Regions from separate parts of the Streptomyces sp. NPDC054975 genome, predicted to be linked through region 2. Evidence: riboswitches for the same ligand, from Rfam matches in the RefSeq annotation. Region 2 holds a riboswitch; the other holds the start of a gene.
What was found. Region 2 has a riboswitch for glycine ahead of gcvT (glycine cleavage system aminomethyltransferase GcvT). Riboswitches for the same ligand answer to the same signal wherever they lie in the genome.
Positions count from the first base shown of each region.

Region 1: another riboswitch for glycine. It lies ahead of gcvP (aminomethyl-transferring glycine dehydrogenase); the one in region 2 lies ahead of gcvT (glycine cleavage system aminomethyltransferase GcvT).

Region 1 is NZ_JBSGWV010000080.1:731-16,460, reverse strand. Features, by position in the region: gene ACWF79_RS33680 (glutamate-cysteine ligase family protein) at 1-530, opposite strand, end outside; gene ACWF79_RS33675 (hypothetical protein) at 1,011-1,631, shown strand; gene ACWF79_RS33670 (DUF5999 family protein) at 1,998-2,204, shown strand; gene gcvP (aminomethyl-transferring glycine dehydrogenase) at 2,299-5,184, opposite strand; glycine riboswitch at 5,362-5,460, opposite strand; gene ACWF79_RS33660 (PRC-barrel domain-containing protein) at 5,575-5,943, shown strand; gene ACWF79_RS33655 (DNA polymerase IV) at 6,134-7,534, opposite strand; gene ACWF79_RS33650 (MerR family transcriptional regulator) at 7,649-8,251, opposite strand; gene ACWF79_RS33645 (bifunctional nuclease family protein) at 8,499-8,972, opposite strand; gene ftsR (transcriptional regulator FtsR) at 9,026-9,778, opposite strand; gene ACWF79_RS33635 (FHA domain-containing protein) at 9,807-10,727, opposite strand; gene ACWF79_RS33630 (DUF881 domain-containing protein) at 10,810-11,610, opposite strand; gene ACWF79_RS33625 (small basic family protein) at 11,694-12,026, opposite strand; gene ACWF79_RS33620 (DUF881 domain-containing protein) at 12,023-12,952, opposite strand; gene ACWF79_RS33615 (sugar phosphate nucleotidyltransferase) at 13,054-15,549, opposite strand; gene ACWF79_RS33610 (CDP-alcohol phosphatidyltransferase family protein) at 15,664-15,730, opposite strand, start outside.
Region 2 is NZ_JBSGWV010000035.1:2,372-18,130, forward strand. Features, by position in the region: gene ACWF79_RS25420 (ABC transporter ATP-binding protein) at 1-29, opposite strand, end outside; gene ACWF79_RS25425 (ABC transporter permease) at 26-1,024, opposite strand; gene ACWF79_RS25430 (ABC transporter substrate-binding protein) at 1,150-2,913, opposite strand; gene ACWF79_RS25435 (ABC transporter permease) at 3,020-4,024, opposite strand; gene ACWF79_RS25440 (enhanced serine sensitivity protein SseB C-terminal domain-containing protein) at 4,335-5,123, opposite strand; gene ACWF79_RS25445 (enhanced serine sensitivity protein SseB) at 5,164-5,904, opposite strand; gene ACWF79_RS25450 (AAA family ATPase) at 5,997-6,665, opposite strand; glycine riboswitch at 6,806-6,908, shown strand; gene gcvT (glycine cleavage system aminomethyltransferase GcvT) at 7,081-8,205, shown strand; gene gcvH (glycine cleavage system protein GcvH) at 8,294-8,674, shown strand; gene ACWF79_RS25465 (serine hydroxymethyltransferase) at 8,695-9,954, shown strand; gene ACWF79_RS25470 (L-serine ammonia-lyase) at 10,097-11,467, shown strand; gene ACWF79_RS25475 (hypothetical protein) at 11,481-12,119, opposite strand; gene ACWF79_RS25480 (hypothetical protein) at 12,116-13,225, opposite strand; gene ACWF79_RS25485 (CopD family protein) at 13,343-14,269, opposite strand; gene ACWF79_RS25490 (EF-hand domain-containing protein) at 14,355-14,570, opposite strand; gene ACWF79_RS25495 (GNAT family N-acetyltransferase) at 14,665-15,303, shown strand; gene ACWF79_RS25500 (YVTN family beta-propeller repeat protein) at 15,331-15,759, opposite strand, start outside.

The DNA.
Region 1 (15,730 bases), on a different contig from region 2:
GTGCAGGTCAGCCGCTCCACGCCGTGGATGTCGAGGGTGAAATCCTCTCCCCGGGCGGCGACGATCTGGTCGTTGAGGAGGGTGTAACGATCGACGTCGGAGAGGTTCTCGGAGACGAGATCATCCTGTGCCAGCGTCGGCAGAATTCCGATCATGACGACGCCCGCGTCGAGTTCGTGGGCCTTGCGGTCGGCATATCCCAGACCGGCCCTGAGTTCCTCCGCGAGCCGGTCGAAAACGCGCCCGCCGAGCCGGTGCGGGGCGATGTTCACTTCGAGGTTGAACATTCCCAGTTCCGTCTGGAAATCCGGGCTCGCGATGCGATCCAGGACAGCCCCATTCACCATCCTGGGCATGCCGTCGGCGCCCACGAGATTGAGTTCGATCTCCAGGCCCATCAGATTCCTCGGCCGGTCGAACCTCTTCTCCGCCAGGAGCCGCGCAAGCCCCGCCAGACACTGCTGGAGCTTCCTGCGGTATCGCTGCCGATCGGACAGGCCGAACCCGTCTGCCACGACCTTCTCCCCCATGGGAAGCGTTCCTTCCGATCGGGCGGCCACGGCGACGGCCGCGCGCGTCACGGACGATGATGCCCACACTATTGATCCATAACGCCTGCGGCCCGTCCTCGTTGAACGATAGGCTGGTTCGAGCAATCGCTCGGCACGCCCCACGGGCATCCGGCAATGGACATATTCCCCGAACATATTCAACGAAAGCGGGGAGTCGATATCCGGCCGTCCGCTTCGGTGAAGACCTCGCAGGCAGACGACCGGCACCCGTCACATATACGATGAATCGCCTCAGGAACAAGGCCGGATGAGACCTTGCCCGCAATATCGGCGACCGCTAGCGGAAACACTGCGTGAACACGTCTCGTATAAACTCCGCGGACGAGGCAGAGTGTTGGCACCCGGCCATGGCTTCATGGCCCTTTCGGCCCGGCAGCCCACAGCGCCGTCGTTCCTGCCCACGCATCAACGTGTCTCCTGAGCGAGAGGCGACCCATCATGCTCCGACCCTCCCCGGCCCCCGCGCCGGCCCTGCGCAGTGTCCTCGCGGCCCTCGGTTCCCCCACCGCCGTCCGCGAGGCGCGAACTCCCGCCCTGCGGACGGCCCACGGGCCACTGAGCCCCGAGCTGCCCCTGCCCGTGCACGTCCTCGACGTACGGGACCAGGTCGTCGACGTACGGGACCAGGGAATCCCGTCCGGGCAGGCCCCGCGCACCCGGCTGGCCGGCTGGCGCTTCCTGATCCGGGGCGCCGACCGGGCGGTCGCCGCCGCCGACACCATGCTCACCCCCGACGGCTGGTCCTTCTCGCACTTCTTCGAAGGCCCCTACGTCGCTGCCACCGAACGCGCCCTGCTCCAGGCCGAGGCGCTGCCCACGGCGTACCAGCCGAGGCTGCTGTCCGTACCGGAGTTGTACATGCTGACGCTCTGGCTGCACGGCGACACCGAGGCCGACGGCGCCTCGTCCGCACCCGACCCGGCCGACCTGCTGATCCCGCTCGCCCCGGCACCGCCCGGCATCGCGGCGAACCAGCCCCACCTGGTCGCCGACCTGCTGCCCGTCCTCACGCTGCGGCTGGCTCCCCCACCGCTCTTCGGCACCCCGGCGCCGGCCTGAGCCGGTCCGGGACGAACCACCGTCGCGCCCCGCGGCCGCCGTGGCCGCGGGGCGCCCTGTTGCCCTGGCACCCGCCCCGGAAAGCCTTGCTGTTGCCGAACGTGCGCCTCGAACACCCCTCCCCGTACGGGCTAGCCCACCAGGGCTATCCCGAACCACCCGAAGAGATGGCCCAGTTGAGTTGAACCGCCCGCGCGGGTGATACGTCTTCATGCAGTAGGAAGAGCTGCCGCGAAATACCTGCGGATCGCCGTCCGTAGGGGAACACTGGACCAACCGAACCGACCACGGGGGGCGGCCATGAGCACCGAACCGAGCCGCAGGACGACACACACACTCACCACGACGCAGCGAAAGAACCCATCCATGTGCCAGCACCAGCCTGCCTGTCCCACCGCCGAGTCCGCCGACCGGGAGGCGGCCCGCATGACGGCGCACCACCCGGAGCAGGGCTGGAGCCTGCTGTGCAACGGGGTCCTGCTCTTCGAGGACACCGGTGAACTCCTGCCGGACGGCCAGATCATCGCCCCGCACCGCCCGCTGACGGTGGGCCGCGTGACGACCGCCGCCTGACGCGGGCCGCGCGTCGGGCACGACACGTACGAGGGAACACGCAAGGGCCGGCCCGGAGAAGAACTCTCCGAACCGGCCCTGACTCATGTCCGCACTACTGGTCGTACTCGTCCAGCGGCGGGCAGGAGCAGACGAGGTTGCGGTCGCCGAACGCGCCGTCGATCCGGCGGACCGGCGGCCAGTACTTGTCCGCGGCCGAGACACCGGCCGGGAAGACCGCCTCGTCACGGGTGTACGGGTGGTTCCACTCCCCGCCCAGCGCGGCGGCCGTGTGCGGGGCGTTGGCCAGCGGGTTGTCCCCGGCCGGCCACTCGCCCGACGCGACCTTCTCGATCTCGCCGCGGATCGCGATCATCGTGTCGCAGAAGCGGTCGAGCTCGGTGAGGTCCTCGGACTCGGTCGGCTCGATCATCAGCGTGCCGGCCACCGGGAACGACATCGTCGGCGCGTGGAAGCCGTAGTCGATCAGACGCTTGGCGATGTCGTCGACGCTGACGCCGGTCGCCTTGGACAGCGGGCGCAGGTCGACGATGCACTCGTGGGCGACGAGCCCGGCCGGACCGGTGTAGAGCACCGGGTAGTGCGGCTCCAGGCGCTTGGCGATGTAGTTCGCCGCGAGCACGGCCACCTGCGTGGCGCGCTTGAGCCCCTCGCCACCCATCAGCCGCACGTACGACCAGGAGATCGGCAGGATGCCGGCCGAGCCCCACGGGGCGGCCGAGATCGGGCCGACGCCCGTCTCCGGACCGGCGGTCGGCTGCAGCGGGTGGTTCGGCAGGTACGGGGCGAGGTGCGCGCGCACACCGACCGGGCCGACGCCGGGGCCACCGCCACCGTGCGGGATGCAGAAGGTCTTGTGCAGGTTCAGGTGGGAGACATCGCCGCCGAACTTGCCCGGCTTGGCGAGCCCGACCAGCGCGTTGAGGTTGGCGCCGTCGACGTACACCTGACCGCCGGCCTCGTGCACCTCGGCGCAGATGTCGGCGACGTGCTCCTCGAACACACCGTGCGTGGACGGGTAGGTGATCATCAGCACGGACAGCTCGTCGCGGTACTGCGCGATCTTCGCGCGCAGGTCCTCGACGTCGACCTCGCCGTCGTCGGCGGTCTTGACGACGACGACCTTCATGCCGGCCATCACGGCGGAGGCGGCGTTGGTGCCGTGCGCCGAGGACGGGATCAGGCAGACGGTGCGCTGCTCGTCGCCGTTGGCACGGTGGTAGGCGCGGACGGCCAGCAGACCGGCCAGCTCGCCCTGCGAACCGGCGTTGGGCTGGATCGACACCTTGTCGTAGCCGGTGACCTCGGCGAGACGCTCCTCCAGCTCGGTGATGAGCGTGAGGTAGCCCTGGGCCTGCTCGATGGGGGCGAAGGGGTGGATCTGGCCGAACTCCGGCCAGGTCACCGGCTCCATCTCGGTGGTCGCGTTCAGCTTCATGGTGCAGGAGCCGAGCGGGATCATGCCGCGGTCGAGCGCGTAGTCACGGTCGGCGAGCTTGCGCAGGTAGCGCAGCATCGACGTCTCGGACCGGTGCGCGTGGAAGACCGGGTGGGTGAGGTACGCGTCGGTGCGCAGCACCCCGGCGGGCAGCGCGTCCTCGGTCGCGGCGTCCAGGGCCTCGATGTCGGCGACGACACCGAAGGCGGCCCAGACGGCGGCGACCTGCGCGCGCCCGGTGGTCTCGTCGCAGGAGACCGACACGTGGTCGGCGTCGACGAGGTACAGGTTGACGCCGGCCTCGCGGGCGGCGGCGACGGCCTCGGCGGCCCGGCCGGGCACGCGGACGGTGACGGTGTCGAAGAAGCTGGCGTGGACCACCTCGACGCCACCGGCGCGAAGGCCCTCGGCGAGGACGGAGGCGTACCGGTGCACCCGCTGGGCGATCTGCTTCAGCCCGTCCGGCCCGTGGTAGACGGCGTACATGCCGGCCATGACGGCGAGCAGGACCTGTGCGGTGCAGATGTTGCTGGTGGCCTTCTCGCGGCGGATGTGCTGCTCGCGGGTCTGCAGGGCCAGGCGGTACGCCCTGTTGCCGTCGGCGTCGACGGAGACGCCGACGAGGCGGCCGGGCAGCGAGCGGGCGTGCTTGTCCTGGACGGCCATGTACCCGGCGTGGGGCCCGCCGAAGCCCATGGGCACACCGAAGCGCTGCGTCGTACCGACGGCGATATCGGCCCCAAGAGCACCGGGCGAGGTGAGCAGGGTAAGAGCGAGCAGGTCGGCGGCGACGGTGACGATCGCGCCGAGCTCGTGGGCCGCGTCGATGAGCGGCTTGATGTCACGGACGGCACCGGAGGCGCCGGGGTACTGCAGGAGCACACCGAAGACACCGCGCTCGGCGATCTCGGCCGGGATGCCCTCGCTGAGATCGGCGACGACGACCTCGACACCGGTCGGCTCGGCGCGGGTCTCGATGACGGCGATGGTCTGCGGCAGGGCGTCGGCGTCGATGAGGAAGACACCGTTCTTGACCTTGCCGACCCGGCGGGAGAGCGCCATGGCCTCGGCGGCCGCGGTGCCCTCGTCGAGGAGGGAGGCGCCGGAGGTCGGCAGCCCGGTGAGGTCGGCGACCATCGTCTGGAAGTTGAGCAGCGCCTCGAGACGACCCTGGGAGATCTCGGGCTGGTACGGCGTGTAGGCCGTGTACCAGGCGGGGTTCTCCATGACGTTCCGCAGGATCACGGGCGGCGTGAAGGTCCCGTAGTACCCGAGCCCGATCATCGGGGCGAGAACCTGGTTACGGTCGGCGAGCTCACGCAGCTCGGCGAGGACCTGGGCCTCGGTGCGCGCAGCCGGCAGGCCGAGGGCCTCGGCGTTCTTGATCACGTCCGGCACGGCGGCGGCCGTGAGCTCGTCGAGGGAGCCGTAGCCGACCTGCGCGAGCATCTTGGCCCGGGCTTCGGCGTCGGGCCCGATGTGCCGCTGCTCGAACGGGATGCCCTGTTCGAGTTCGGAGAGCGAAATGCGGTGGGCGGTCATGTACGGAGGCCTCCTGGTCGTCACGACCTGCGAGGGGCACCACGGCGCGGGTACCCGGACGGCCTCCCCCTCTGTCATCTCAACCTGAGAGCTTCACCGGCACGCCAAAGGCACGCCGGTTTTCACCGTCGGTGAGAGCGGACGCCGTCGGACCTCCGCTCTGCTTTCCAGAGTGACCTCGTCCATGCGGTACAGGTGCCTGAGAGATTCCGGGGAGGATTTGCTCCTTCGGCGCCTCCGAAAGGTTTCTCCGGAGGACTCTCCCGCACAGGGTCGACAGCCACAGCCAGCCTACCAGCGCGGTTGCGACTTCCATCGCTCAAGTGGCCGACATCCCAGATGTGCACTTTCGTAGTCCTTGTAGAGCAGTTGCGACCTGTTGGAGGGACCGTGCAGACCGACATCGATCCGCGCAGCCTGATCGGCCGCAAGGCGTTCGACCGCAACGGACACAAGATCGGCACCGTGGACGAGGTGTACCTGGACGATGCGACGGGCGTCCCCGAATGGGCGGCGGTCCGCACGGGCCTCTTCGGCCGGGACGCGTTCGTCCCCCTGGAGCCGAGCGAACTGATCGGTGACGGCCTCCACATCCCGTACGAACGCGCCCTGATCAAGGACGCCCCCGACTTCGGCGTAGGCCGCCACTTGTCTCCGGAACAGGAACTCCAGCTCTACCGCCACTACAACCTGGCCCTCCCCCCAGCTCCCCCACCGGACCACGACTTCGGCCACCTGGCAGGCCAGGAGGAAACGTAGACAAGCCGCACGGGCGATGCGGGCGAAGACACCAGGCCGGCCGAAGGCCGGGCGCCCGCCCCGCCTTGCCCTCCCGCGCCAGCCGCCGACGGCGCGCAACCCCCACCAGGATGACCCGCACCTCTGCTCTCCCAGCCGCACGGGCGGTGCGGGTGGGAACACCAGCCCGGCCGGCGGCCGGGCGCACGCGCTAGGCGACCGCCGCCGTACCCTCCCCGCCGCCCCCCACCAGCGGCAGCGCCTCGCTCGCCGCCAGCTCCGGATCGTCGACGAGGAACGTCCGCACCCGCCCCGGCGCCGACCCCGGCTCCTCGAAGCGGACGGTGACCCGCCCCACCCCGCTCCCCTGCACCCACCCAGCCCCGAACACGGCGTGCCGTACGTCGTGCCCGGGCGCCCATCTCCGCTCGGCGGCCGTCACCGGCTCCTCCGCCTCCGGAGCGACCTCGGGCACCGGCGCCTCCCCCGCCGAGGCGCCCGAAACCCCGGCCCCCACCACACCCCCCACCTCCGCTGCCGCCTCCGCCTGCGCGAACAAATCCTCCTGCGTGTAGTCCGCCAGGCCACTCACCCCCACCCCCAGCAACCGCACCCCGCCCGTGGTGTCCACCCCCTCCAGCAACCGCCCCGCCGCCTCCCGCACCACCAGCGGATCGTCCGTGGGCCCCCGCAACGTCTCCGAGCGCGTCAGCGTCGAGAAGTCGAAGCGCCGCACCTTGAGCACGATCGTCCGCCCCGAGTGCCCCGAAGCTCGCAGCCGCCCCACGCACCGCTCGGCCAGCCGCTCCACCTCGACCCGGATCCGCACCCGGTCGTGCAGGTCCACGTCGAACGTGTCCTCGACCGACACCGACTTCGCGTCCCTCTCGGCCACCACGGGCCGGTCGTCGTACCCCTGGGCCATCCTGTACAGGGAGGCCCCGTGCGCCCGCCCCAGCAGCCGTACAAGCTCGTCCTCGCCCGCTTCCGCGAGGTCGGACACCGTCGTCATCCCGGCCCGCCGCAGATGCTCCCCCGTGGCCGGCCCGACCCCCGGCAGGATCCGCACCGACTTGGGCCCCAGCAGCTCCCGCTCGGTCCCCGGCTCCATGAGCACCAGGCCGTTGGGCTTCGCCTCCTCGGAAGCGATCTTGGCGATCATCTTCGACCCCGCCAGCCCCACCGACCCCGACAGCCCCGTGGTCGCGAGAATGTCCCTGCGCAGCCGCTCACCGGCCTCCCGCGCGCTCCGGCTGTCGTCCGCCACACCCCCGGCTTCCAGGTCCACGAAGGCCTCGTCCAGGCTCAGCGGCTCCACAAGCGGCGAAAGCCGCCCGAGCAGCTCCATGACCTGCTCGCTGATCGACCGGTAGAAGGCGAAGCGCGGCACAAGGTAGGCGGCATTGGGCGCGAGCCGCCGCGCCTGCGCCATCGGCATCGCGGAGTGCACGCCGAAACGCCGCGCCTCGTACGACGCCGTGGCCACGACCCCACGCGGTCCCAGCCCACCCACGACCACCGGTTTTCCGCGCAGACTCGGCTTGGCCGCCTGCTCGGCGGCCGCGAAGAAGGCATCCATGTCGAGATGCAGAATCGTCGGCGCGGCTCTCACAACTCCGATGCTGCCCTACGCCACTGACAACCGACCGTACTCACGCACACCCGCGCCACAGAGAGGCGCGTGCCCAGCACGCGCCGAGAACAGACCCACCCCGGACGGGACCGCTCAAACCGCCCGATCGCGCCGCCGCCGCGCGAGCTCGTCGCCCGGGTTGTGCCCGATGAGGGTCTCGCCGGTGTCGATCCGCTCACCGTGCAGCTGCGACAGCGCCGCCTCCACGTCCCGCCAGACCACGCCCACGGCGATACCGAAGACACCCTGGCCACCCTGGAGCAGGTCCACGACCTCGTCCGGCGAGGAGCACTCGTACACCGTCGCGCCGTCGCTCATCAGGGTCATCCGCTCCAGATCGCGGAAACCACGGGCCCGCAGGTGCTGGACGGCGGCCCGGATGTTCTGCAGCGCCACCCCGGTGTCGAGGAAACGCTTGACGATCTTGAGAACGACGACGTCACGGAAGCTGTAGAGCCGCTGCGTCCCCGACCCGTACGCGGGCCGCACGCTCGGCTCGACGAGCCCGGTCCGGGCCCAGTAGTCCAATTGGCGGTAGGTGATCCCCGCCGCCGCGCACGCGGTCGGCCCCCGGTACCCCACCGTGTCCGACTCGTCCGCCCCGAAGTCGCCCACACTGCCGTGAAGCGGATACGGACCGCTTTCCTCGGGCGCGCGCCCGAGGGAGCCCCCTGCCGTACCGTCGCCGCTGCTCATCACGCCGACCCTCCGTCCTTGACCTGCCCACACGAAGGTAGGCAGTCACTTGGGGTGCGTCAACGATCGCCACACTGGGCACGCCGAGTGATAATCACCCTGAGAGTGGTTTCCCGTGTCCCTCTCCGGGGAAAGGCTATCCGAATGCGCTGACGGCGCCCCGCAGACGACGCCGGACCAAGCCCGCCGGCCACCAGCCACCCAGCGGCCGGCCACCGACTTTCGGCCATTCGGTACCGGTTACCGGCTACTGGCTGCTGGACCCGAAGTCCTCCGGGGAGATCTGGTCGAGGAACTCGCGGAACTTCTCCACCTCGTCCTCCTGCTCGTCCGGAATCGCGATACCGGCGTCGTCCAGCACGCCGTCACTGCCGAAGATCGGCGTCCCGGTGCGCAGGGCCAGCGCTATCGCGTCGGACGGCCTGGCGCTCACCTCGACACCGCTGGCGAAGACCAGCTCCGCGTAGAAGACACCTTCACGGAGATCGGTGATGCGGACCTCGGTGAGCTCCTGGCCCACCGCCTCAAGGACGTCCTTGAACAGGTCGTGCGTCAGCGGCCTGGCAGGGGCCATGCCCTGCTGGGCGAAGGCGATCGCGGTCGCCTCCCCCGGTCCGATCCAGATGGGGAGGTACCGATCGCCTCCCACTTCACGCAGGAGCACGATCGGCTGGTTGGAGGGCATTTCCACCCGGACACCCACAACGTCGAGCTCGTTCACACAGCAACCCTAGGACGTGCCCGACCGGTTTGGGTAGTCGGGGCCCCACAAGATCACTGCAGCCGGAGCCCCAGCGCGGTCTGGACCAGTGCCGCGTGCAGCCGTACGGAGAGCCCGGCGAGCTCCTTCGCGGTGGCCTCCGCATGGGCTCTGGTCTGCGGGTTACGGTGCCGCCGCAGCGGCGCCACCATCTGCTCGACGAGCCCCGCCTCCCGGTCGGCGGCCGCTTTGACCGCCCGGAGATGTCGCGGCTCCAGACCGAATCTCCCCAGATCCGCGACAAGTCTGGCGACAGTCACCGCCTCGGCGTCGTACCCGCCCTCGGGCCCCGGAGCGATGAGTCCGTACGACTCCCACTCCACGAGCTCCTCCTCCGTCACCTCCGCGGCGGCCAGCAGCTCGGCCCGCCCCACACGCGCGGCGGTCGGACGGTCACCGTCCGCATCCCATGCGCCGACCGCGTCGCCCAGCAGATCCCGCTGGGGGCTGGGAGAGGGAAGCTTGATCTGCTCACCCCGGGCGAGGGCGTCGAGATGCTCCCGGATGACCTTCAGCGGAAGATAGTGATCACGCTGCATCCGCAGGATCTGAGCGAGCCGCTCGACGTCCTGCGGGCTGAACTTCCGGTACCCGGAGGCCGTGCGCCGGGGCTCGACGAGCCCCTCGGCCTCCAGGAACCGGATCTTCGAGATGGTCACTTCGGGAAACTCGTCCCGCAGCTGATTCAGCACCGTCCCGATGCTGACCAGCCGGTCGCCCGCGGTGGCGGTGCGGTGACCGGCACCGCCCGTCGGTGTTCGCAGCATGGACCTTCCCTGAAGAGTTCCCGATGCGTCACATGCCTCGCTGGCTCGAGTAGAAGACCAGCCGGTACTTGCCGATCTGTACCTCGTCGCCGTTGGACAGAACGACCGAGTCGATCGGCTCACGGTTGACGTACGTGCCGTTGAGGCTGCCGACGTCGGCGACGGTGAAGCTGCCGTCCTGCGCCCGCCGGAACTCCACGTGACGCCGCGACACGGTGACGTCGTCGAGGAAGATGTCGCTCTGCGGGTGGCGGCCGGCCGTGGTCAGCTCGCTGTCCAGCAGGAAGCGGCTGCCCGAGTTCGGTCCCCGGCGCACCACCAGGAGCGCCGAACCGGCCGGCAGCGCCTCGACGGCCGCCAGCGCCTCGGGCGACAGGTTCGGCAGCTGCGTCTGACCGGTGACCTCGGCGTCGTACGCCTCGAGACCGGAGATCGAGATCGTCGACGTCGTCTCGGACGCGCGCTCCACGTTCGCCCCGCCCCGCAGCGGCGTGCCGCAGTGGGAGCAGAAACGGCTGTCCGCGGCATTGCGGTGACCGCACCTCGTACACACCGGCATGGACGCGTCCTCCCGCCGCGGCTGACCCGCGGAGGTCTGGGTCGCGTACGGGTCGGGGGTGAACCCTCCACCCGTACTTGAGGTTGATGGTTCCCCGAAACCTATGCGCCCGGCACCGGCAGGGTCAACAGACGACGCGCCCTGGCCGCCGACCTCGTCACGGAAGAGCGGGCGCTCGCTACCCTGCTCCTCCTCACTCTGGGCGTGGCGCGGCGCGCGGTGCTTGGCGTTGCCGCCGTCCTCGCGTGCGCTCTTGCCGAACAACTTCGCAAAAAAACTCACGGGCGATTCCCCTTGACCGAAACAGACCCGCCCGTGGGGCAGGACGAACCCTGAATGAACACACCTGCCGACCCGGACATCCTCACAACGTCCGTATCCACCCGACAGTTTCCACCACGCACCACCCTTGTGGTGCGGCGACCCCCCGCAACGCCATCCCCATGTCGCGCGGCTGCCATGTGCCCCCGCCTCACTGCGAGGACGACTGAGCGTAGTCAGGCCGCTTCGCAGGTCGCAAGGCATCCACGACGATCTTCTGGGACCGGGCCACGGTCGCGGTGGCCTGCTCCTTCTCCAGCGTCTGGACGACTCCACCGGGGATGTTGAGCGCGGGCTCGAGATCCTCGGGCTTGCCGATGACCTTGAAGACGTACGGAGCGGTCACCTTCGTTCCATCGATCTCTATGTCACCGCCACTTCCTGTGAAGTAGCTGTCAGCGACGACCCGTACGTCGTTGATCTGGATCGCCTCGGCGCCGGCGGCACGCAGCTCCTGGATCGCGTCGAGCAGCATGTCCGACTCGACCGCGGCGGCGGCCCCACGGATCGTCAGGGTGATCCCCGGCCCCTCCGCGGCGACGGTTCCGGCCAGAATGCCGAGCTGCCGCTCCTTCTCCTGGGTCTGCTTGCGCGCCTCCTCGGCCTGGTCCGAGCTGGACTCCAGCTCCGAGCGCTGCGTCTCCAGGCGCGCCTTCTCGTCCTCCAGGCGCTGCGTGCGGTCGTCGAGCTCGTCGAGGATCCGAACCAGGTCCTCCTGGCGTGCCCCGCGCAGCGCGCTGTTGTCGCTGGTGGAACGGACTTGGATGGCGAGGCCGAGGCCGAGGACGAACAGCAGCACGGCGACGATGAGTTGGGCCCGGCTCACACGCGGCGGCCACAGCCCTGCGGCCAGCCGCTGCCGCCCGGTCAGCTGCGGCTCGGGCGCGGCCGGCGGCGGCCCGGCGGGCGGCGTCGCGGAGGCCGCCCGGTCCTCGTTCGAGTTGCCAGGCATGTCCGCGTTCTTCGAGTTGTCCGAGTTCTTCGGGTTCTCCGGGTTCTCCGGGCTGCCCGGCGTCACGTCGTCGCTCATCGGTGTCACGCCCGGAAGACGTGCCGCCGGATGGCGGCGGCGTTGGAGAAGATGCGGATGCCGAGCACGACGACCACACCCGTCGACAGCTGCGCACCGACGCCCAGCTTGTCGCCGAGGAAGACGATCAGCGCGGCGACCACCACGTTGGACAGGAAGGAGACCACGAAGACCTTGTCGACGAAGATCCCGTCGAGCATGGCCCGCAGACCACCGAAGACCGCGTCCAGGGCGGCGACCACGGCGATCGGAAGATAGGGCTCGACCACCGCCGGAACCTCGGGACGGACCAACAGTCCGACCACGACTCCCACGATCAGGCCCAGTACGGCGATCAAGATGTGCCCTTCCCTGTGTCGGCCGTGGCCCGCCCGGTGGCGTCGGCCGCCCCGGCTCCCCTCGGCACTGCTGTACGTACGATCAGGCTCGGCGCGGCCGGCAGACGCACCTCGGTCTCGGCCGAGATGCTGGTACGGATCCCGAAGTTCTCCTGCAGCGCGTGCAGATACTGCCCGTCGGCGCTGTCCTGGAACGCGGTGCTCAGCCGCTGCCCGTCCCCCACCGCGAGCACCGTGTACGGCGGCACCAGCGGCTTGTTGTCGACCAGTATGGCGTCGCCCGCCGCCCGGATCGCGGACAGCGACGTCAAGCGCTGGCCGTTGATCGCGACGGCCTCGGCACCCGACTCCCACAGTCCGTTGACGACCCGCTGCATGTCACGGTCGCGGACCCGGCCGGTGTCGGAGAACCCGCTGCTCTCCCGGGGACCCCCGCCACCGCTGTCGGTGTCCTTGGCGTCGTCGACCACGAGCCTCACACCGGGACCGCGTACAGGCGTCGCGCCCGAGAGCAGCGCCACCAGCTCGGCCTGGTCACCACCGTGCTGTTCGAGCGCCTTACGCTGCCGGTCCCCGACCTCGACGCGGATCTTCTCGACGTCCTCCTCCAGCCTGTCGGCCGCGGTGGTCTCCGCCTCGATCCGGTCGATGAGCTCCTGCCGCTCCTTGGCCACGACGGGCGCCGAGATACGCGCCTCGGCCGCACCCACGGTCACCACGGCGGCGGCCAGGACGAGGCCCGCCGCGAGCCCCAGCTTGGCCCGGAGCGTACGAGGAAGCCCGCCGCCCTCGGCGGCGCGCCGGGCCGAGGCCTCGGCATAGCCGTCGTCGAGCGCGTGGTCCATCACGTTGGTCAGCAGCGACATGGACGCGTCCGGACGCGCGGGTGGGGTTCCGGTGCTCCGAACGGGGTGCTGCTGCGACATGCCGCACATCGTCGCACGTCGGCGGTGCTACCGCCGAATGGCCCCACCGATGAACCGGGCGGTGTCCCACGGACACCACCCGGCTCACCCGTCCCGTCGCTTCAGTGACCTGCGCTCTCGACCACGTTCGACCACTCGTCGAGCAGGGCCTGCGCCGAGGTGTCGTCGGGACCCTCCGCCCACAGATGGGTGACGGCCTCGGCCGGGTCGGGCAGCACCATCACCCACCGCCCGTCGGCCTCGACGACCCGTACGCCGTCGGTGGTGTCCACGGACCGCTCACCGGCCGCCTCCACCACCCGGCGCATCACGAGCCCCTTCACGGCCCACGGCGTCGCGACGTCCCGTTTCAGGACGTGCGCCCGTGGGATACGGGCATCGATCTGGCTCAGCGTGAGCTGGGTCCGCGCCACCAGACCGATGAGCCGTACGAACGCGGCGGCACCGTCGAAGACGCTGCTGAACTCCGGAATGATGAAGCCGCCCCGGCCGTCACCGCCGAAGATCGTCGACTCCTCACGGCCGACTCTCGTCAGATCGTCCGGCGAGGTCGTCGTCCACTCCACCTGCGTGCCGTGGTACGCGGCGACCTGCTCGGCGATCCGCGTGGTCGTCACAGGCAGCGCCACCCGCCCCGAGCGCCGCTCGGCGGCCACCAGATCGAGCATGACCAGGAGCGAGCGGTCGTCCTCGATGATCCGGCCCCGCTCGTCGACGAGCGACAGCCGCTCACCCACCGGGTCGAATCGCACCCCGAACGCGGCGCGCGCCGAGGCGACGATCTCCCCGAGCCGCACGAGCCCGGCACGCCGGGTCTCCACCGACTCCGTGGGCCGCGACTCGTCAAGCCCCGGGTTGATCGTCAGCGAGTCCACCTGCAGCCGGCCGAGCAGGCTCGGCAGAACGAGCCCCGCACTGCCGTTGGAGGCGTCCACGACGACCTTGAGACCGGCCTCGGCGATGCCCGAGGTGTCGACGTTCCGCAGCAGAGAGCCGGTGTACGAGTCGAAGACGCTCGCCGGGAACGAGAGGTCGCCGATCTCGCCCGGGAAGGCCCGCCGGTACTCCTGACGTGCGAAGACCCGGTCCAGCTTGCGCTGCCCGGCCTGCGAGAGATCCGCTCCCCGCTCGTCGAAGAACATGATGTCCACGGAGTCCGGCACACCGGGCGAGGTCCGCAGCATGATCCCGCCCGCACTTCCCCGGGCGGTCTGCTGACGCGCGACCGGCAGCGGTACGTTCTCCAGGTCGCGTACGTCGATGGCACTGGCCTGCAGCGCCGAGATCACGGCCCGTTTCAGGGCACGAGCGCCACGGGAGTGGTCACGCGCGGTGGTGACCGTAGCGCCCTTCTTCAATGTCGTGGCGTACGCCCCCGCGAGCCGTACGGCCAGCTCGGGGGTGATCTCCACGTTGAGGATCCCGGAGACTCCACGCGCTCCGAAGAGGTGCGCCTGACCGCGCGACTCCCAGATGACGGACGTGTTGACGAAGGCACCGGCCTCGATGGTCTTGAACGGATAGACCCGGACGTTGCCCTGAACGATCGATTCCTCACCGACCAGGCACTCGTCCCCGATGACCGCCCCGTCCTCGATCCGGGCCGCCCGCATGACGTCGGTGTTCTTGCCGATGACACAGCCGCGGAGATTGCTCTGCTGCCCGATGTAGACGTTGTCGTGGACGACGGCCTTGTGCAGGAACGCGCCGCTCTTGACGACGACGTTCGACCCGATGACGGTGTGCTCACGCACCTCCGCGCCGGCCTCGACCTTGGCGTAGTCGCCGATGTACAGCGGCCCGCGCAGGACGGCGTCGGGGTGCACCTCCGCGCCCTCCGCGACCCACACGCCGGGCGAGATCTCGAATCCGTCGAGCTCGACCTGGACCTTGCCTTCGAGCACGTCGGCCTGCGCCTTGACGTAGCTCTCGTGGGTACCGACGTCCTCCCAGTAGCCCTCGGCGACATAGCCGTAGATGGGCTTGCCTTCCTTCATGAGCTGAGGAAAGACGTCACCCGACCAGTCCACCGAGACGTCGGCCTGGACGTAGTCGAAGACCTCGGGCTCCATGACGTAGATGCCCGTGTTCACGGTGTCCGAGAAGACCTGCCCCCAGGTGGGCTTCTCCAGGAACCGCTCGACCTTGCCCTCCTCGTCCACGATCGTGATGCCGAATTCCAGCGGATTGGGCACACGGGTCAGACAGACGGTGACCAGGGCGCCCTTCTCCTTGTGGAAGGCGATCAGGTCGGTGAGGTCGAAGTCGGTGAGTGCGTCCCCCGAGATGACGACGAAGGCATCATCCTTCAATGCCTCCTCGGCGTTCTTCACACTGCCTGCGGTGCCGAGCGGTTTCTCCTCGTTGGCATACGTGAGCTCCATTCCGAGCTCTTCACCGTCACCGAAGTAGTTCCTGACCAGAGAGGCGAGAAACTGCACGGTGACGACGGTCTCGGTGAGTCCGTGCCTCTTGAGCAGTCGCAGGACATGCTCCATGATCGGCCGGTTGGCCACCGGCAGGAGAGGCTTGGGCATGCTCGAGGTCATGGGGCGAAGTCGAGTTCCTTCGCCACCGGCCATCACGACGGCCTTCATGTCGGAAGCGTCCTCCTTGAAGAGACGACGGTCCTGCCGACTTCACCTGCCCGCTCACTGGCATCGGGCGTCCTCGTCCTGCCGGCGACACTGCACGGCACAAGGACAGGCGGCTCAATCGGCCGATGTATCCGCCTTCACGAGTCGACGGACCTGGACCACGTAGAGGATCCCTGCCCAC
Region 2 (15,759 bases):
GCGCCGGTCTTGGTCAGCTTGTCCGTCATGCGAGCCTCACTCGGGGGTCGATCACCGCGTACAGAAGGTCCACCACGAGGTTGGCGATGACGACGGCGGCGGCGGTGATGAGCGTGACCGCCATGATCAGCGGAAGGTCGCGCTCGGTGACTCCCTTGATCGCCATCTGGCCGAGGCCCTGGAGGTTGAACGCGGTCTCGGTCAGGACCGCGCCGCCGACGAGGGCGCCGAGGTCCATGCCGAAGATGGTCAGGATGGGGGTCATCGTGGAGCGCATGGCGTGCTTGCCGAGCACGACCCGCTCCGGCAGACCCTTGGCCCGTGCCGTACGGATGTAGTCCTCGCCGAGGACCTCCAGCATGGTGGCGCGGGTGAGCCGCGCGTACATCGCCGCGTAGAGGAACGCCAGGGTGATCCAGGGCAGCAGCAGTCCGCCGAACCAACTGGCGAAGGACTCGCTGATCGGCACGTACGAGGCGTTGAGCCAGCCCAGTTGGGTGCGGAAGATCAGCATCGCCAGCATGGCGGTGAAGAAGATGGGGAGCGAGACGCCGGCGAGGGCCGTGACCATCGCGGCGCGGTCGACGAGGGTGCCCCGCTTGAGCGCGGAGACCACACCGGTCGAGACGCCCATGAGCAGCCACAGCACGGCGGCGCCGAGGACCATGGAGATGGTGACGGGGAACGCGTCGACCAGCATCGTCGAGACGTCCTGCTCGGTACGGAAGGAGTAGCCGAAGCAGGGTGCCTCGCAGTGGATGGTGCTGCCTCCGCCGGTGTAGTCACGGCCGACGAAGATTCCGGAGACGAAGTGCCAGAACTGCACCAGGATCGGCTCGTCCAGGCCCAGCTTCTGCCGGACACCTTCGATGGCAGCCGGATCCGCCTGCTTGCCGACGAACATCACGGCAGGGTCGCTGCCGGTCATCTTGGGGATGAGGAAGAAGATGCTGAGCGTCGTCAGGGTGACGACCATCAGCATCACTGCGACGGCGAACAGCCGTCGGACGAGATATGCAAGCATGCGGTCGGCCGACCGGCGGCCGGGGGTCCCGATCGGGATCCCCGGCCGCCGTGAGCGGCCATCACCTGCCCTTCGGACCTAGCGGCGGGTGGTGCGCCGTTGGAGCGGGTGGATTGACTCTCGGACTACTTCATGACGCCGAGCGACGCGTAGTCGTAGCGGCCGTTGTACGCGTCGGCCGTGTAGACGTTGGTCAGTCGCGAGGAGCGCCAGATGATGTTCTTCTCGTGCGTGAAGGGCAGGTACACCGCGGCGTCGGAGACCTTGGTGTTGATCTGCTTGTAGAGCTCGCCGGCCTTGACCGGGTCGGTCTCCTTCAGCGCGTCGTCGAACAGCTTGTTGACCGCCGGGTCGTTCAGCTCCGAGAAGTTGTTGTTACCGCTCTGGAGGATGAAGCGGCCGTCGACCAGCGGCTGCAGGAAGCCCTGGCCCGACGGGAAGTCGGCGCCCCAGCCCATGATGATGATGCCGTAGCCCTTGTCCTTGACGACCTTCGGCGAACCGATGATGCCGGAGGTCTGGGCGCCGTCGAACTGGTCGATCTGGGCGTCGATGCCGACGGCCTTCAGCGACTGCTGGAGGGACTCGGCGGTCGCGATCTCGATCTTCTTGTTGTTGCGGACCGCGATGGTGGTCTTGAAGCCGTTCGGCTTACCGCACTTGGCCAGGGCCTCCTTGGCCTTGGCGATGTCCGGCTTGCCGGCCAGCTTGCCGTACGGGTCGGCCTTCGGGTCGGCACCCTTGATCGCCGGCGGCAGCATGTTGGTGGCGATGTCGCCACCGGCCTGCGGGCCACCACGGGCGGTCTGGAGCGACTTGGAGTCGGCCGCGTAGATGATCGCCTTGCGGCACTCGACGTTGTCGATGACCGTCTGGGGGAAGACCGCGTAGCGGATGAAGCCGGTCTGCGGGTTGTCCGCGTTGCCCTTGTGCTGCTGGAGCACCTTGGCGCGGGCCGCGGCGCCGACACCGGTGGCGTTGATGTCGAGGTCGTACTCGCCCTCGATCAGCCGGTTGTCCATGTCGTCGGCGTTGGTGGTGAACTTGACGCTGATCTTGTCCGGCAGCGCCTTGCGGACGGTGTCCGTCTTGGCGTCCCACTTGTCGTTGCGGACGAGCAGCATCGACTTGTTGGGGGTGTACGACTGCCATTTGTACGGGCCGGAGGAGAAGGGCTTCAGGCCGTACTGGGCCTTGGTGTCCTTGTCCTGGCGGACCGGGGAGGCGGCGGGCATGGCCAGCATCTGCAGGAAGTCACCGTTGGCGACCGGCAGCTTGAAGATGATGGTCTTGTCGTCCGGGGTCTCGATCGCCTTCAGGCCGAGCTTGTCCGGCGTGGTGTCCTTGTAGGGACCCTTGTACTCCATCTTCGGGTCGAGGACCTGCTGGAGGTAGATCGGGCCGCCGGAGATGACGTCCTGGGCCCAGATGCGCTCGATGCCGTACTTGATGTCCTTGGAGGTGATCGGCTTGCCGTCCTCCCAGGTCACCCCGTCCTTCAGCGTGAAGGTGTACGTGAGGCCGTCGGGCGAGACCTTGCCGGCGTCCGTGGCGAGGTCGGGGACCAGCTCGGTGGAGGCGGCGCCCGGCTCGGCCTTGAACGTGACCAGCTGGCGCGTGTAGTAGCGGGCGAAGTCCCACACGAAGCCGTAGTAACCGCGCTGCGGGTCCCACGAGTCGGCTTCCTGCGAGCCGATGAACTTCAGCTCGCCGCCCTTCTTGTCGGACGGGTTGGCAACCTTGTTCACGGCGGCGTTGAAGCCGGCCGCGCCGGTCTTGCCCTTGCCGTCGCCGCTGCCGCCGCCACACGCGGTGGTGACGACCATCGTGGCCGCGGCGAGCAGCGCGCCCGCGGCGACTCTGCGCCGCGAAGAGCTGTTCAGATTCATGGTCTCGCAACCTCCGGAATAGTGGCGGCCGTTACGGCGGTCCGCCGGTGTTGATGTGCCTCCTGTCAACAGCGGCAGGGGCGGGTCTGTGCGGGCTGGCAGGCGGTCAGCGTGCGGCCTTCGGGTCGAGCGCGTCCCGCACGCCGTCGCCGAAGAGGTTGAACGCCAGAACGGTGATGAAGATCGCGAGGCCGGGGATCACCATGAACAGGGGGTCCGATTCATAGGTGGAGATGGCCGTCGACAGCATCTGGCCCCAGGAAGCGGTGGGCGGCTTCACACCCGCGCCGAGGAAGCTGAGGGCCGCTTCGGTGAGGATGTTGGTGGGGATCATGAGGGTCGCGTAGACCATGATCGGGGCGATCAGGTTGGGCAGCAGCTCCCGGCGCAGGATGTAGAGGCGGCCGGCGCCCAGGGAGCGGGCGGCCTCCACGTACTCGCGCTCGCGCAGCGAGAGGGTCTGGCCGCGGACGATCCGGCCGACGTAGGGCCAGCCGAAGAAGCCGATCACGACCACCAGCGCGCCGATGCGGACCCCCGAACCGGAGAAGCCGAGCAGCTCGTTGGGGAGCACGGAGACCAGGGCGATGGTGAAGAGCAGCTGCGGGAAGGCGAGCATGACGTCCATGACGCGGCTGAGCGCCGCGTCGACCCAGCCGCCGAAGTAGCCGGCGACGATGCCGAGGATCGTGCCGAGGACGACCGCGAACATCGCCGCGAGGAAGGCGACGAGGAGCGAGATGCGGGCGCCGTAGATGATCCGGCTGAAGACGTCGCGCCCGTTGACCGGCTCGACGCCGAGCAGGAAGTCGGAGCTGATGCCGCCGTAGGGGCCGATCGGGGTGCCGAAGAGCGGGTCGATCTGGTCCTCGTGGAACTCGTCCGGCGGGTGGCCGAGCAGCCCCACGATGAGGGGCGCGAAGATCGCGACGAGCACCAGGAAGATCACGATCGCGCCGCCGGCCAGCGCGAGCTTGTCACGCTTGAGCCTGGTCCAGGCGATCTGCCAAGGGGAGCGTCCCTCGATCGTCTTGCCCGGTGGCGCCGGGGGCACGGCATCGACGGCGGCGGTCGACTCGGCCGCACTCGTCTCGTGCAGTGGTGCCGTCATCGTGGTGAGGACCCCTCTCGGCCGCCGGTAGCCGGCCCTTGCCCGCCGCGGGTAGCGGCTTGGTGGAACAACTGCGAGGCATCGGCCAGGAGGCCGAACGCCCGGTGTTCCGGGGAGTCTTCAATGTGGTCGCGATCACCCGCCAGACCTCACGGTGAATGTTTGCTCAACCGTGATGCGGTTCGTTGCCTTCCGTTATCCGGACTCTGTGATCGCGTCAGCGGACCATCTCGCCCACTATTCGGCCAGAACGGACATCTACCCCAACCCCCCTGCGACAGGGGTGAATTGGGGGGACGGAGCGGACGTATCAGTACGTGCGGGGCACGGCCGGAGGGTAGCCGTAGCCGGGCGTGGGCGGGGCGGGCGCCGCGTGCGCGTCGCGGTCGTAGAACGGCCGCGCGTTGGCGCGCAGCCACATCGCGACGGGGTCGTACGTGTCCGACATCGCCACCGTCGAGACGGGCAGGCCGTCCGGGACGGCGGAGACCGTCTGGCGCATCATCGCGCGCACCGACTCGACCGAGGCGGCGGAGGTGTCGTACAGGTCGAGACCGATGGCGAGGTACGGGGAGCCCAGCGCGGGCTGCACCCAGGCCCGGCGCAGCGCCCGTACGGACGGGGTGCGATGGGCGTTCTGGGTCAGCAGGGCGTAGAACTGGGGGATCTCCAGGGCGGGCTCGGAGAGCCGCAGCGGCCCGGCGGGCATCCGGTCGAGACCGGTGGCGATCCGGCGGAGGTCGGCCCAGGGGATGCCGACGCCGCCGCCCGCGTCGTGCGGGTTGAGCCAGATGCCCACCCGGTCGGGGTAGAGCGCGCGGGCGATCTCGCGGCCGGTGACGACCTCGTGGGCGCGGTTCCAGCCGGAGGCGGCGAGCTCCTGGGCGGAGGTGACGCACGGGGCGTACCCGAAGCCGTCGATGTCCATGTGCCCGTACTGGGCGTCGGGCGAGCCGGGCGTGCCCTGCCAGAGCAGCGTCCAGACGCTGCCGTCGGCGAGGGCGTGCAGCAGCTGCTCGTACGCGTCGTAGCGCCCGGGTGCCACCTGGCGCAGCATGCGCTCGACCTCGCCGGCCGCAGCCGTGCCTGACGCGCTCACCCTGGTTCCCGCCCCTCGTCCGTCCACCGCACCAGCTTAATTACCGGGAGGCCCGCTGATAGAAGGGGCGCACCCGCTCCAGCATCCAGTCGCCGACCGGGTCCTGCGCGACGTCCAGCAGGATGAGGTTGACCGGCCAGGCCACCTCGACCCGGCCGAGCGCGCGGCCGAGGGCGTCGAGCGGGGCGTTCCGGTCGACGCCGTCCCAGGCGACGAGCTCGACGCCGACGAAGAGGGCCGGTTCGGTGCCCTCGACGCTGGCCAGGGCGCGGCGGGCGGAGAGGACGACGCCGGTGGCTTCGAACTCGGCGGCGGCGGCGGAGAGGAAGTCGACGGGGTCGTCCTGCCAGTCGGGCTCGAAGAGCCGGACCCGGCCGCCGCTCGCGGGGCCGTCCAGCGGGGTCCGGCCGACGCGGCAGAGTTCGGCCACGGCGGGCGGGGGCAGCGGGGCGCCGACGGTGCCGCCGGGGTTCACGGCGATGCCGAGCTGCGGGGGCAGGCCGCGGGCGAAGTCACGGGCGGGGGCGACGGTGAAGGACATGTGGCTGCCGACGCAGGCCATGAACTGCTGCTCGGAGCTGAAGACGGGGACGTACGGGAGTCCGTCGATCTCCATCGTGGGCAGGTCGAGGTCCCGGCTCTCGGGGCTGCCGCCGTTGGGCAGCGGCACCCAGACGGGGCTCCGGCCGAGGACCTCGACGAGGCGGCCTCCGGCGGAGGGGTTGCCGAGCGAGGCCGCGAGGACCTCTTCGAGCTCGTTGCCCGGCCACGTAACGTCCACGGTTTCCGTTTCCCTTTACTCACGCGCCCTGGTCACGACGCCCTCGGGGCAGAACCCTAACGCCGCCCTGGCGCCCCTGTGGCCAAAAGGGCTCAGTGGGCGGAGCGGAAGGTGATCGTCCGCAGGACTCCGGCGGCGTCCCGGTCGAGCAGGGTCGCCGAGGCGCACCCCCGGGGCAGCCGTCCGGACTCCACCGAGGCGAGCAGCCGGCCGACGGCCCGGCGGTGCCGGGCGAAGGCGTACCCCGAGACGCCGCGGCCGCGCTCGCGCTGGCCGGCGCGGGCGGTGTCGGGCGTCACGTCGAGCAGGATCAGATGGAGGGCGCTGCCCCGGCGGCGGGCCTCGCGGGCCAGCCAGTTCCGCACCCAGGACTGCGTGCCGCAGTCGTGGACGACGACGCTCCGCCCGGCGCGCAGGGCGCTCCGCAGCCCGGCGTAGTGGGCGATCCGGGCCAGTGGGCGGTAGACCGCGTACGGCAGGAAGGCGGGCAGCCGGGCCTCCCAGCGCTCGCGGGCGTCCTGGGAGTCGATGCCGAGGCCGTCGGCGGCGCGCCGCATCAGCGTCGACTTGCCGCTTCCGGGCAGCCCGGAGACCACGACGAGGTCCCCGGCGGCGAAGAAGAGCGTCCGGGGTCCCCGGCCGCCACGCTCGCGCAGGTCGCGCAGCAGGGGCGCGGCGCGGCGCCTGCGGGACCGGGCGCGGGCGCGCGGGGCCGGTATCCCCGTACCCGCGGCGTAGGCGCCGGTGTGCTGGATCGTCATCGTCGTCTCCCCCTGTCGGGTCCCGGGACCCCTTGCCCACAAAGTGTAAAGAAGGGGTAATCAGCCACAAGCGATTTGCCGATCGGACACCGCGTGCAATGATGTGCGCGCCAAGCGCACACAACCTCATACCGGCCGCTCGAATCCGCGCGGGAGAGTCCCGGAACCACCACGGTGGGCCCCGGGCGCCGAAGGAGCAAGACCCTCCCTTGAATCTCTCAGGCCCCGTACCGCGTGGATGAGGCAGATCTGAAAAGCGGGACGCCCGTGGCGTTCCCACCCAAGGTGCAAGCCGATCTCTCGGTGACGAGATGCTCTCGGTGAACCTCTCAGGTTCCATGACAGATGGGGAGGATTGTCCTCACCCGTCATGCATGTCGTGCCCTGCACGCCCCTGGGACTTGGGAGCCACCCCATGAGCAACGCCCCCCGCCTGACCGCCCTCGATGCCCTGCATCGTTCGCTCGGCGCGACCATGACCGACTTCGCCGGCTGGGACATGCCGCTGCGCTACGCCAGCGAGCGGGACGAGCACAACGCCGTCCGCACCAAGGCGGGCCTCTTCGACCTCTCCCACATGGGTGAGATCACCGTCACCGGTCCGCAGGCCGTGGAGCTGCTCGACTTCGCGCTGGTCGGCAACATCTCCACGGTGGGCGTGGGCCGCGCCCGCTACACCATGATCTGCCAGGAGGACGGCGGCATCCTGGACGACCTGATCGTGTACCGGCTCCGGGAGCAGGAGTACATGGTCGTCGCCAACGCCTCCAACGCGCAGATCGTCCTCGACGCGCTGACCGAGCGCGCGGCCGGTTTCGACGCCGAGGTGCGCGACGACCGGGACGCGTACGCCCTGCTCGCCGTCCAGGGCCCGGAGTCCCCCGGCATCCTGAAGTCCCTCACCGACGCCGACCTGGACGGTCTGAAGTACTACGCCGGCCTCCCGGGCACGGTCGCCGGGGTCCCGGCGCTGATCGCCCGTACCGGCTACACCGGCGAGGACGGCTTCGAGCTCTTCCTGAAGCCGGAGCACGCCGAGGGCGTCTGGAAGGCGCTGACCGAGGCCGGCGCCCCGGTCGGTCTGATCCCCTGCGGCCTCTCCTGCCGTGACACCCTCCGCCTGGAGGCGGGCATGCCGCTGTACGGGCACGAGCTGACGACCTCGCTCACCCCGTTCGACGCGGGCCTCGGCCGGGTCGTGAAGTTCGAGAAGACGACGAACGAGGGCCGCTTCGTCGGCCGCGAGGCCCTGGAGAAGGCCGCCGAGCGCGCCGAGACCGCCCCGCCGCGCAAGCTGGTCGGCCTGATCGCCGAGGGCCGCCGGGTCCCGCGCGCCGGCTTCTCCGTCGTCGCGAACGGCGAGGTCATCGGCGAGGTCACCTCCGGCGCCCCGTCGCCGACCCTCGGAAAGCCGATCGCGATGGCCTATGTGGACGCGGCGCACGCCGACCCCGGTACGCAGGGTGTAGGTGTGGACATCCGCGGCACCCACGAGCCGTACGAGGTCGTGGCGCTGCCCTTCTACAAGCGCCAGAAGTGACGTTTCGCACGCCGGAACGTCTCGCTCCGCGTCTCATCCCGTAAGACCCGCGTTCATCAGCACTCATCCGATCCAGGAGAATCAGGTCATGAGCAACCCCCAGCAGCTGCGCTACACCAAGGAGCACGAGTGGCTGTCGGCCGCCGAGGACGGCGTCGCGACGGTCGGCATCACGGAGTTCGCGGCCAACGCGCTCGGTGACGTCGTCTACGCCCAGCTCCCGGAGGTCGGTGACACGGTGACCGCGGGCGAGACCTGCGGCGAGCTGGAGTCGACCAAGTCCGTCAGCGACCTGTACTCCCCGGTCTCCGGTGAGGTCGTGGCGGCCAACCAGGACGTGGTGGACGACCCGTCGCTGGTGAACACCGCTCCGTTCGAGGGTGGCTGGCTGTTCAAGGTGCGCGTCACGGGTGAGCCGGACGACCTGCTCTCCGCCGACGCGTACGCCGAGTTCTCCGCCGGGAACTGAGACCCCCAAGGGATCGCAACATGTCTGTGCTGAACACCCCTCTCCACGAGCTGGACCCGGACGTCGCCGCCGCCGTCGACGCCGAGCTCCACCGCCAGCAGTCCACCCTTGAGATGATCGCCTCGGAGAACTTCGCTCCGGTCGCGGTCATGGAGGCCCAGGGCTCGGTCCTCACCAACAAGTACGCCGAGGGCTACCCGGGTCGCCGCTACTACGGCGGCTGCGAGCACGTCGACGTGGCCGAGCAGATCGCGATCGACCGGATCAAGGACCTGTTCGGCGCCGAGTACGCCAACGTCCAGCCGCACTCCGGCGCCTCCGCGAACCAGGCCGCGCTCTTCGCGATCGCCCAGCCCGGCGACACGATCCTCGGCCTCGACCTGGCCCACGGCGGCCACCTGACCCACGGCATGCGCCTGAACTTCTCGGGCAAGCAGTTCAACGTGGTCGCGTACCACGTGGACGACGCCGGTCTGGTCGACATGGCCGAGGTCGAGCGCCTCGCCAAGGAGCACCGCCCCAAGGTGATCATCGCGGGCTGGTCGGCGTACCCGCGCCAGCTGGACTTCGCGGAGTTCCGCCGGATCGCCGACGAGGTCGAGGCGTACCTGTGGGTCGACATGGCCCACTTCGCGGGCCTGGTCGCGGCCGGTCTGCACCCGAACCCGGTCGAGTACGCGGACGTGGTGACCTCCACCACGCACAAGACGCTCGGCGGCCCGCGCGGCGGCATCATCCTGGCGAAGAAGGAGTTCGCGAAGAAGCTGAACTCCTCGGTCTTCCCCGGCTTCCAGGGCGGCCCGCTGGAGCACGTGATCGCGGCCAAGGCCGTCTCGTTCAAGATCGCGGCTTCGGAGGAGTTCAAGGAGCGCCAGCAGCGTACGCTGGACGGTGCCCGGATCCTGGCCGAGCGCCTGGTCCAGGACGACGTCACCGCGCACGGCGTCTCGGTCCTGTCCGGCGGCACGGACGTGCACCTGGTCTTGGTGGACCTGCGCAACTCCGAGCTGGACGGTCAGCAGGCCGAGGACCGTCTCCACGAGGTCGGCATCACGGTCAACCGGAACGCGATCCCGAACGACCCGCGTCCGCCGATGGTCACCTCGGGTCTGCGCATCGGTACGCCGGCGCTCGCGACCCGCGGCTTCGGCACCGAGGACTTCGCCGAGGTCGCCGACATCATCGCGGAGACCCTGAAGCCCGGCTTCGACGCGGAGGCCCTGAAGGCCCGGGTCGTCGCGCTGGCGGAGAAGCACCCGCTGTACCCCGGCCTGAAGTAATTTCGTACCCTTTTGTTCGTACGAAGCTCCGGGGCACCGCGCACACTGGACAGTGAGCACGGTGCCCCACCCTTTTCCCGCACTGCTCTGTTCTGCACCACCCCGGCAGACAACGGCGTCAGCCCCCCACAAGGAGTTCCCCGTGGCCATCTCGGTCTTCGACCTGTTCTCGATCGGCATCGGCCCGTCCAGCTCCCACACGGTGGGCCCGATGCGCGCCGCCCGGATGTTCGCCCGCCGCCTGAAGAACGAGGGGCTCCTCGCCCACACGGCGTCGATACGGGCGGAGCTGTACGGCTCGCTGGGCGCGACGGGCCACGGCCACGGCACGCCGAAGGCGGTCCTGCTGGGCCTGGAGGGCAACTCCCCGCGCACGGTGAACGTGGAGACGGCTGACGACGAGTTCGAGCGGATCAAGGCGAGCGGCCGGATCAACCTGCTGGGCGCGCACGAGATCCCGTTCGACTTCGACGAGGACCTGATCCTGCACCGCCGCAAGGCGCTGCCGTACCACGCCAACGGCATGACGGTCTTCGCGTACGACGCCGAGGGCGCCCTCGTCCTGGAGAAGACGTACTACTCGGTCGGCGGCGGCTTCGTCGTGGACGAGGACGCGGTCGAGGGCTCGGACCCGATCATCCCGGACGACACGGTCCTGAAGTACCCCTTCCGCACGGGCGACGAGCTGCTCCGCCTGGCGAAGGAGACCGGCCTGTCGATCTCCGCGATGATGATGGAGAACGAGAAGGCCTGGCGCACGGAGGAGGAGATCCGCGAAGGTCTCCTGGAGATCTGGCGCGTCATGCAGGCCTGCGTCTCGCGCGGCATGTCCCGCGAGGGCATCCTGCCGGGCGGCCTGAAGGTCCGCCGCCGCGCCGCGAACACGGCCCGCAAGCTGCGCTCCGAGGGCGAGCCGGCGGCGCTGGCGATGGAGTGGATCACGCTCTACGCGATGGCCGTGAACGAGGAGAACGCGGCGGGCGGCCGCGTGGTCACCGCCCCGACGAACGGCGCCGCGGGCATCATCCCGGCGGTCCTGCACTACTACGTGAACTTCGTGCCCGGCGCCGACGACGACGGCGTGGTCCGCTTCCTGCTCGCGGCGGGCGCCGTCGGCATGCTCTTCAAGGAGAACGCCTCGATCTCGGGCGCCGAGGTCGGCTGCCAGGGCGAGGTCGGCTCGGCCTGCTCGATGGCGGCGGGCGCCCTCGCCGAGGTCATGGGCGGCTCCCCGGAGCAGGTCGAGAACGCGGCCGAGATCGGCATGGAACACAACCTGGGCCTGACCTGCGACCCGGTCGGCGGCCTGGTCCAGATCCCGTGCATCGAGCGCAACGGCATGGCCGCGGTCAAGGCGGTCACGGCGGCCAAGATGGCCCTCCGCGGCGACGGCAGCCACATGGTCTCCCTGGACAAGGTCATCAAGACGATGAAGGAGACCGGCGCGGACATGTCGGTCAAGTACAAGGAGACGGCGCGCGGCGGGCTCGCGGTCAACATCATCGAGTGCTGATCACGCGGGCTGATCACCGCCCACGGACCCCCGGGGCGGTGGGGGCCTCGTGCGGGTTCGGCTCGTCGCGCAGCAGCGGCACCGGGCCCCGCAGCGCGAATCCGCCGGGGAGGTCCAGTCGGCCGCCCCGGCGCTCGGCGATCACGGCCCCTTGCGCCGCCAGGCTCGTGTCGACCGCGCACTCCCCCGACCGCACGGCGGTCAGCCAGCCGCCGCGAACCACACAGACGAGCCCGGAGATCCAGAAGACCACGTTCAGCTGCACGTCCAGGGTGCCGATCTTCGCGCCGTCCACGTAGACGTCGACGTAGGGCCGGTGCGTGGAGGTCACCCGGTGGGTGGCGAGCGCGACGACCTCCTCGCTGCCCGGCATGTCCCGGGTGCGGCGCGCGGCGGACTGCAGCGCGGAGTGGCCGCGCCAGCCGGCGGCGGCCAGGTCGAGCACGTCGAGGCCCAGGAAGTCGTCCACGACCCTGGCCATCTCGTGCTCCACCGCCCGGTCGGCGGCGGGCGTCCGGCCCCGTACGGGTGCGAGCAGCGGCCCGGCGGTGTCATGGGCACGCAGCGGGCCGTCGAGGCCTTCGTTGTCGCCGAGCAGGAACGAGCGGACGGGCGTAGGGGGCGTGCCCCGCGGGGGCGCGGTCGTGGTCATCGGTCCTCCTCGTCGAGAGTCTGCCGGCCGGGGTCCGGGTGCGGGTCGAGCCGGGTGGTGCGGGTGGGCGGCTCGCCGGGCGGCCGGTACTCGATCAGCGCCGTGTCACCGGTGGCGGGCCGCAGGGTGGCCCGAACGTGGTTGCGCACCCAGCGGGGGCCCCGGTGCAGCCGCCCGAAGTAGACGGCCGCCGCGGCGGCGAGGGCGAGCAGGCCGCCCAGGGAGGCGGGGCCGACGACCCACCCGACGGGGGTCGAGCCGCCGTCGCCGCCGGTGGTGGTGCCGGGCGGCAGGTCGGTCGGCGGGTCCGTCGGCGGGTCGGTCGGGGGATCGGTGGGCGGGTCGGTCGGAGGGTCCGTCGGCGGGTCGGTCGGCGCGTCCGTGACCTCGTACGAAGCCTCGCCGTACTGCTCCGGATAGTCCTGGCAGACCGCCCGCACCGTGTGCGGACCCGCCTGGGCGTCGTCCGGGACGGGGACCTCGGTACTGAAGGTGGCCTGTTCCGTGACGGGGGCGGTGACCAGCGGCGCTTCGTCGCCGTCCCACAGAAGGTCGACGTTCGAGCACCGGAAGCCCGAGCCCTCCGCCCGTACGGTGCTCCCCCTCGCGCCCTCCGTCTCGGCGAGGGTGAGGAGCGGGTCCCCCGGGCTTTCGACGACGAGGTCGGCGTCCGCGTAGAGGGACGGATCGTCGGTGCACTCGGCCCGGAAGGTGTACGTGTCCGGGTCCGAGTCGGCCGGGATGGGCTCCGTGTACGAGAAGTCGCCGTTCTCCGACACGGGTATGCCGGACGCGATCTCGGGCCCGTCGACCACATGGAGGTACACGGTGCCACCGGGGCACCCGTAGAAGCCCGTGCCCCGGACGTCGATCACGTCTCCGACGGAGCCGTGATCCGGGTTCAGTGTGAGGGAGGGCGCGGCTGCCGGCGGTTCCGACGTGGTCTGCGGCGGTTCCGATGTCGTCGCCGGCGGCTCCGTCGTCGACGGTGGCGGTTCCGTCGTCGGCGGCAGTTCGCCCGTCGCCGTCGGGGTCGGTGTCGGCGGCAGTTCCGCCGACGCCGGGACGGCGACCGGTCCCACGCTGATCGCTACGCTCAGAAGCACAGCCATCAGCAATCGACGCACCAGCCGCGCGACAGTGACCATAGGGGTGAGGGAAGAGGGGAACACCCCTATTTTCTCACCAGGTTCACGCCCGCGCGCGTCGGCTCTCCCGTCGGCTCAGCCGCGGTTCCACTCCAGCCAGTACGGGTCGGGCACCACGGTCAGCAGCGCGGAGATCACCATGACCGCCCCCAGGACACCCAGCTCGATCCGGGCCGGTGCCTGTGCGTCCCCGCCCCTCGACATCCGGTACCGGGCGGTCAGCGCCAGCAGGCTCGCCACTCCGACCAGGGCCAGTTTGGCCAGGAGGACTCTGCCGTAGGCCGTCGTCAGGACGAGGTCCAGGGGGAGGCGGCGGAGGGTCGAGCAGGTTCCTGTGACGATGAGGGCCGTGAAGATCCAGGCCGCCACCCGGGCGTAGCGGACCAGGACGTCCCGGCCGTCGGTGCGGAGCCGTAGCGTGCGCAGGACGTACAGGAGGGCGCCGGTCCAGAGGGACGCCGCCGTCAGGTGGACGACCGTGAGGGTGACGCCGATCGCCGGGGAGGTGGGTTCGGGGTGCGCGCGGAGGGCTTCCGCGCCGACCACGACGGCCAGCGGGGCCAGGGCGAGCCCGGGGCGGCGGCTCGCGGCGCAGAGGGCGGCGAAGGCGAAGGCGTTCGCCGTGACGAGGAGCAGCTTGCCCTCGCGGGTGGCGTAGACCGTCGTGAGGCCGAGGCCGCTGACGGCGGCGAAGAGGAGGATGAGGCCCGCGGTCGCGGCCGCTCCGGACACGGCGGCGACGGCCGACCAGCTGCGGGGCAGGGGGCCGTCGCGGGCGAGCCGGACGCCTGCGAGTTCACCCAGATGGACGGCGAGCGCGACGAGGACGAGGAGCCTCAGGAGACTGGTGGCACCGGCCGCCGGGACGCGGAGTTCGCCGGTGCCCGTCTGGGCGACGCCGGCGCCCATGAACGCGAGCAGGACGGCGGCCAGCACGGCTATGACGGCCAGCGCGACGGCCGTCGGGCGTATCGGGGAGCCTTCGGATCCGGGAGACGTCACCGCTCGATCGTCACCGGCGCCCGGACGGGCGGCAACTCACGTGCGTACGCACGGAGTACACGCCGCCCGCCCTGCTCCGGAGGGGTCAGGCCTTGCTGAGGTGCGCCCAGAACTCGTCCCACGACAGCTTGCCGTCGTGGTTCGCGTCCCGCTGCTTGATGAGCGCCTCGGCGACGGTCTCGGTGACGTTGAAGTCACCCAGTTGGGCCATGACGCTCTTGTACTCGGCGGCGGTGATGAGGCCGTCCCCGTCCACGTCGAACCGCTCGAACGCCCTGCGTGCCGACTCGATGTCCGCCACTGTTTCCGCCCCTTCTCGATGCTTCGATGACGGGGGTCAGATTATCGGTCGGCCCGCCGCGCCCGGGCGCCGGGCCTTGCCCGATCATGGGATCATGAGTGACGACGTGGCACGGATCCTGGCAGCGGCGGCGCACGGGGAGTTCCCGCCGCCGGACGGTTCGACGACGGTCGTCCCGCAGCCCAGCCCCCGGGACGCCGGGGTCCTCGCCTTCACCGCGCACTCGGTCGTCTTCACGGACGAGGACCCGGAGTGGGTGCGGGCGGAGCTGGCGGCGGTGCCGAGCGACCCGCTGGCCGCCTCCATGAACCCGGAGTTCCTCATCGCCCTCATGCGCCGTACGGGACTGCGCATGAACACCGTCGATCTGCTGACGGTCGCCCCCGCCCTGCCCGGGGCCCCCGAGCTGGAGCTGCGGGAGATCGAGGACGTGGACCACCCCCGGGTGGCGCGGGCGCGGAAGTACCGCGACGACGTACGGGTGTGGGCGGCCGACGGCGGGGTGGTGATCCTGGGCCGGGGCGTGGCGGGCCGCTGGGAGGCCGCGATCGAGGTGGACGAGGACGTCAGGCACCAGGGGATCGGCCGGGCCCTCGCGCTCGCCGCCCGGCATCTGACGCCGGGCGACGTGGTCTGGGCGCAGCAGTCCCCGGGCAACGCCCGCAGCGTCCGCGTCTTCCAGGCGGCCGGGTACCGGCCGATCGCCTCGGAGGCCCTGCTCGTCGCGGGCTGAGCGGGGAACGCGAGCGGCCCCGCAGGCTCAGCGGAAGATTCCCGTGTGGCCCAGCGAGTACCGGCCCGGCTGCGGGTAGACCGCCAGGCCGTGCGGGCCGCCGCCGACCGGGATGCGGGCCAGTTGCCTGCCGGTCGTGGTGTCGATCGCGTAGACCTCGGAGTCGTAACGGCCGGACAGCCACAGCACCTTGCCGTCGGCCGAGACCCCGCCCATGTCCGGGGAGCCTCCGTCCGGCAGCCACCACTTCTTCGTCAGACGGTTCTTGGCGAAGTCGAAGACCGAGATGGAGCCCTCGCCGCGGTTGGGGACGTACATCTCCTTGGAGTCGCGGGAGATGTAGAGGCCGTGGCAGCCCTTGCCGGTGGGCAGGAGCCGCGGGGTGGTGAACTTCTCGCCGTCGAGGACCCACATGCCGTGGGCCATCATGTCGGCGATGTAGAAGGTCTTGCCGTC